2 regions of the Bacillus aerius genome follow, and region 2 is predicted to be linked to the other one. Evidence: riboswitches for the same ligand, from Rfam matches in the RefSeq annotation. Region 2 holds a riboswitch; the other holds the start of a gene.

Region 1 (3,173 bases), 500 kb from region 2:
TCGCTGATGTTGTTAAGAAAGTAAAGGCTTCATTAATCGTACGTGACATGACTGAGAAAATAAACAGCTGTGACATGATATTTGTGACAGTCAAAGCAAAAACAGGACTACCTTTTTTGTTTGTTTTTGCAAACACTGCTGGGAAATCGCCAGCTTTTGCTGCTTGATAAGGGACTTCAGAACCAAGCAAAATCCAGCCAAGCATCGAACCAAATAAACAAATGATCGCAAGAAGTGCCATGACAATTCCGCCAGCCGGTCCGATAATGAGCTGAAGCACGTCTACGAATGGTTTATCAGAACCTTGCAATTGATCATGCGGCAGAACGCCCATTGTAATCAAGGTAATAATCATATAAATAGACAGTGCAATTAAAAGTCCTGTAATCGTCGCACGTTTGACATCACGCTGCGAGGAAGCTCTTCCTGATAAAATGACAGCAGATTCGATGCCGATAAATGCCCATAGTGTGGAAATGGCCGCATGATGAATTTGGCCTCCAAGTCCGAGCACTCCTTCACCACTTGCTGCTTCAACAGGAAAGTAATAATGTTCAAATAATGCGGTTTGGAATGCAAATAAGCCTGCGACAATAAAAAGGACGAATCCAAGCACCTTTGAAAAGGTCGTAATAAAGTTCAGCTTACTTGCTGCGCTTAAGCTTGTAATTAAAATCGTATGAGTCCCCCATAGAAGGATTGTACATACGATAAACGTTGTGAGCTGACCAAGTGTGATCGCTTCTTTTCCAAAAGTAAAGATCTCCGTTTTCACGGTTAAAATTGGGAAAAAGGTTGTTAAATAACCAGCTAGGCTTGTGATAATGGCGACATTACTAATCCAGCTTGCCACCCAATATCCCCAAACCATTGTAAAACCGGCTGCTTTTCCTTTTTTCGGATCTTTAAAAAGCGCTCTTGCATAGCTTTGTGGTCCAGCTGTCAGCTGCGGTTTATGAATGGACAAATGTCCAAACACAAAGGCAATCATCAGTACGCCGCCACCTGTGACAAGCCATGCCATCGTCACACCTAAAGGACTTGCATGCTGGGCAAGGGTACTAGGCAGCATAAAGATGCCTGAACCTACCATATTTCCGACGACAAAAGCCGTCAATAACCAAAAACCCCATTTTTTTGTCTGTTCCATTTTCGTACCTCCGTTATATTCACTTTGGACCAGACCCGGCAGTATCTTCATTGATATATTTGTGAAGCAATGACTTGCATTCTTTATGTTCATGTTGGGTCACTTTCTTACCAGCATACCCTTTTCTTAGGCAATCAGAACATAAAAAAAAGCCTGAACAAAAGTCCATGCTTTTCAAAACATACACCTTGATCTCCGGATAGCCCTCCACGCTTCAAAGACGTGGCAGTCCTGCATTTGTTCAATGCAGACCCAGCATAAAGAAAGTTGGAGCTCTCTCTACACTTCGGCGCTGATGCCTTTTTTCTCATGATCAACGATTCCATCTCTCCCATGAGTGACTCATCATCCGCGCAACCTCTACCTCACTGAGACATAGCGTGAGGATTTCTATTCATTTTTACTACACGAAGGTTATCAAACATTCTCATATCTGTCAAAGGGAAAAACATAGAAAAAAGGCAGAGAAATGATTCTCCGCCTTTTTGTCAGCTTATTGATGGTTGTTTTTCTTCTTTTGGACAGCTTCCTGAAGCGGATCGCCTGCTAGTTCTTTACTTGCTTCTTCTAACAGCTGATCTACCTGCTGATGGTCTTTCTCGCTTTTCGCCTTTTTATCCTTTTGGAAAAATGACATCGCTATTTCCCCCCTTTTCATAAAATGCCTTTGCCTGTTTAATTTGTGCTACAGCGCTCAGCATTATACAAAGAGGAGCGGTTCATTCATCGTGAAAGGTCTGTCTCATTTTTTGCAAATACGTTAGAAAGGTCTTTAAGTCTTCCTCTGTGAAGTCTGACATCATATGCTGAATCACCTTTCCAAAAAGACGTGTATGCTTTTCGTAAATAGCCAGCCCTTTTTCCGTGGCTTCTAGCCGGACAAGGGAATGATCGTCCTTGTCCCGTTCTCTCTGAATGTAGCCTTGCTCACATAATTTATTGAGGGCAATGGAAGCGGCACCTGGGTTGAGAGAGAGTCTTTGTTTGAGCTCTTCAGCATGTGATACTTTTCCTTGTATCAATATAGAAAGAGCATATATCTGTGGAGGCGTGATGTCTTTTTCTAACTCAAGTAACTTGCGGTTTAATTTACGGCTGACTTCATAATGTACAAGAACAATTTCTTTTAAAATGTCTGCATTACTCATCCGAATCGCATCCTTATCGTTAGTGTCAACATGACTTCCTTCTTATTATAGAATGTTTTTCCAAACAGCCAACTATTTTATCCCATTTTCTTTTGAAATAAGCCTTGCTGAATGGATTCACCCTTGATATAGTGAGTACTTGAACAAAAAACAGAACAGGAGTACGCATCATGACAGGAAAAACACATATTATGGGCGGAATTGCCGCCTCCACAGCCGTCGCCTATTATTACGGATTCGAACCAGTGACGATGGCTGCTGCTGGATCAGTAGGTGCCCTCATCCCAGATCTATGTCATACGAAAAGCAAAATCGGCAGGAAATTCCCGCTCCTTTCCACACTGATCAGTAGTGTGTTCGGTCACCGCACCTTTACACATAGTTTATTATTTCTGCTGATCATTTATTTTATTGCGACAACATACATTCCAAATGACAGCCTCAGTACCGGGTTACTAGTTGGGATGGCAAGCCACCTCATCCTTGATGCAGGCACAGTGAACGGTATTAAATTTTTGTTCCCTGCATCCATGAAAGTACGTCTCCCCTTTTATGTCAAAACAGGCAGCACAGGAGAACAAGTCGTACTAGCTGCTCTGACCATTGTCACCTGCTATTACATGGCTGTCATTTGCGGAATATCCATCCCATTGCCGTTTTAGAAAAAGAAAAAAGAGTTTTGCAAAAAAGCAGGATATGAATTGATCATTCCTCATTTTTTTAGTAGTTTTAAGATAAGTGTTTTTGCCTTGCAGCTGAATACAGAATGGTGAGGAGTTACATAAATGAAAGCGTTTTTCAAAAATCACTGGTTTTTAGTGTACTCCATCCTCTTTATGTGGATGAAAACATACATCATTTATCAATTCGGATTT
Region 2 (3,173 bases):
GACGTACCGGTTTACGCACGTTTTTCTTTCTTCATATGCTGATGATTTCCAATATAAAAAAGAGGTGTATCTTTTTACGGAATACACCTCTTTTGAAGATTTATGAATGAGCAGCGGCGCTCACCTTTGATAATTCAAACGCATCATGAAGGGCTTCTACAGCTTTCACCATATCTTCACGATCAACGACTGTTGAGACTTTGATCTCAGACGTACTGACCATTTTCACTTGAATGTCTTTTTGAGCTAACACAGCGAACATTTCAGCCGCAACGCCTGGGTTTGAGACCATACCAGAGCCAACGATGGATACTTTGGCTAATTTGCTTTCTGTCTCAATCTGCTCATAACCAAGCGCACCTTTGTATTCTTCTAATACTTCAACTGTTTTAGACAAATCATCCGTTTTCACAGAGAAAGAGATGGAGGTCTGATTGGTGCTTGTGACAGACTGAATGATGATATCGACATTGATATTTTGCTTTGCAAGTGTCGTAAAAATCGTCGATAGCGTTGTTAAACCGCTTGAAAGGCCGCATACCGTCACGCGTGTCATCTGATCTTCAAATGCAATGCCTCTTACAACTAAATTTTGTTCCATGGATGATTCCTCCTCAATTAACGTACCCGATTCATTTTCAATACTAGAACGGACTTCTAGTGGGATTTGATAATTTTTCGCAAATTCGACCGCTCTCGGATGCAGCACACCTGCTCCTAAATTGGCTAACTCAAGCATTTCATCGTATGAAATTCCTGCAAGTTTTCGCGCAGACGGTACATAACGGGGATCTGTTGTAAACACACCTGGTACGTCCGTATAAATATCACATTTGTCCGCTTTGAGTGCCGCAGCTAGTGCCACTGCTGTCGTATCTGATCCACCACGCCCAAGTGTTGTAATATGTAGATCATCCGCAATTCCTTGGAAACCTGCTACAACGACGACTTTTCCCGTACTCAGTTCTTCTTTGATTCTTGCTTCATCGATGTCCACGATTCTTGCATTTCCGTGCACCTTCTCTGTTTTCACCCCAGCTTGCCAGCCTGTAAAGGAAATGGCATCATAACCTTTTGCTTGCAGTGCCATCGCTAATAATGAAATGGTCACCTGCTCACCAGTTGTCAGTAGCATATCCATTTCTCTTTTGCTTGGATCATCTGTGAGTTCTTTCGCTAGGTCTACTAGAACATCCGTTGATTTGCCCATCGCAGACACAACCACGACCACATCATTTCCTGCCTCGCGTTCAGCGATGACTCTCTCTGCGGCATTGCGAATTTTTTCTGTCGATCCAACAGATGTTCCACCAAATTTTTGTACAATTAGTCCCATGTCTACCACCCTTTTTCAAAAGATCACGTGTGAGAGAAGAGGCTGCGGAGACTGCTCTGTTCACTGCAAATAAAAAAGCAATGAGAGAACAAATCTCCCATTGCTTTAAAATCATCATCAAACGATGCAAACAATGAGATAGCCCTCCAAGAAATACATTCTTGACAGCCCTACATTTCTTCAATGTACAGCCAGCGAATAAAATGAGTGGATTTTATTCACTTCGGCGACGCTCCCCTTTCAGCCCTCTTCCTAGATCCCCTCGATCTCTGAAGGCTTACTCTTGAAGTTCGCACCTCTATCTTCAACAAACAACACGTTCATTTATTAAATTAGTCACATCTTAACAGACTTTTGGAAAAAGTACAATCTATTTTTTTAATGCCTCCATTAAAAGTTCAGCCGTTTGTTTCGGAATACCAGCGTCCTGAAAATCCTGGATAGAGGCTTCTTTCATCTTTTTCACAGAGCCAAAATGTTTAAGTAACTGCTTTTTGCGCTTTTCCCCGATACCTGGGACATCGTCTAGAATAGACTGGAATGCATTCTTCCCGCGCAGCTGCCGGTGAAAACTAATCGCAAATCGGTGCACTTCATCTTGAATACGCTGCAATAAATAAAAGGCCTGACTATTCCGTTCGAGCGCAACAATTTCAAGCGTATCACCCATCATAAGATTCGATGTCCTGTGTTTTTCATCTTTCACTAGACCTGCCACAGGAACAGACAGATTTAATTCATTTTCGAGCACATCTATGGCTGCGTTGATTTGTCCTTTTCCTCCGTCGATTAAAATCAAGTCAGGAAGCGGCAGTTCATCCTTTAACACCCGGGTATACCGCCTTCTAATGACTTCACGCATGGAAGCATAATCATCGGGCCCCTCAACGGTTTTAATTTTGTATTTTCGGTATTCCTTTTTATACGGCTTCCCGTCTTGGAAGACAACCATAGCGGATACGGGGTCTGCTCCTTGGATATTGGAGTTATCAAACGCCTCAATCCGATATGGCATATAAATATTGAGTGCATCGCCAAGCTGCTCCACTGCACCAATTGTCCGTTCTTCATCACGCTCTATAAGCGAGAACTTTTCTTTGAGAGCGATTTTGGCGTTTTGGTGGGCGAGTAAAAGCAAATCCTTCTTCTTTCCTTTTTTCGGCTGATGAACATTCGTTTCAAGCAATTGCTCAATCATCTCTTGATCGACGCTGTCTGGCACCAAAATTTCCTTCGGCAGAAAATGGTTGTTCTTTTCATAAAACTGCCCCATAAACGTGAGAAATTCTTCCTCAGGGTCTTGATACATCGGAAATAGGCTGACATCACGTTCGATTAATTTCCCCTGTCTGATGAAGAAGACTTGGACACACATCCAGCCCTTATCATAAGCATAGGCAAACACATCACGATCGGATAAGTCACTCATCGTCATCTTTTGCTTTTCCATCGTTGAGTCGATATAAGCGATTTGATCTCTAAGTTCTTTTGCCCGCTCAAACTCTAATTGTTCGGCCGCTTCTTGCATCTTCTCTGTTAATTCTTTCTTGATTTGCTGATGTCCTCCGTTTAGAAATCTTGTGATTTCATCGACGAGCTGTTTATTCGTTTCTTCAGAAATGTCATACACACACGGAGCAAGACATTGCCCAAGATGATAATAAAGGCAGACTCGGTCAGGGAGTGTCGCACATTTTCTAAGTGGATATAAACGGTCGAGCAGCTTTTTCGTTTCTCTTGCTGCTTGTACGTTCGGATATGGACCGAAGTATTTCCCTTTATCCTTTTTCACATTGCGGGTGACAATCAGCTTAGGATGACGTTCATTCGTAATTTT

What was found. A riboswitch is a leader RNA that binds a small molecule or an ion and turns the genes downstream of it on or off. The one in region 2 is predicted to bind lysine.
Region 1: it holds a riboswitch for lysine, as region 2 does, so the genes downstream of both, M2353_RS15995 (amino acid permease) here and M2353_RS13250 (aspartate kinase) in region 2, are expected to answer to the same signal.

What each region holds. Positions count from the first base shown of each region.
Region 1 is NZ_JARYHO010000001.1:3,063,535-3,066,707, forward strand. Features, by position in the region: gene M2353_RS15995 (amino acid permease) at 1-1,150, opposite strand, end outside; lysine riboswitch at 1,343-1,521, opposite strand; gene sspJ (small acid-soluble spore protein SspJ) at 1,644-1,787, opposite strand; gene M2353_RS16005 (MarR family winged helix-turn-helix transcriptional regulator) at 1,870-2,298, opposite strand; gene M2353_RS16010 (metal-dependent hydrolase) at 2,469-2,960, shown strand; gene M2353_RS16015 (LTA synthase family protein) at 3,084-3,173, shown strand, end outside.
Region 2 is NZ_JARYHO010000001.1:2,562,119-2,565,291, forward strand. Features, by position in the region: gene M2353_RS13250 (aspartate kinase) at 101-1,336, opposite strand; lysine riboswitch at 1,468-1,645, opposite strand; gene uvrC (excinuclease ABC subunit UvrC) at 1,707-3,173, opposite strand, start outside.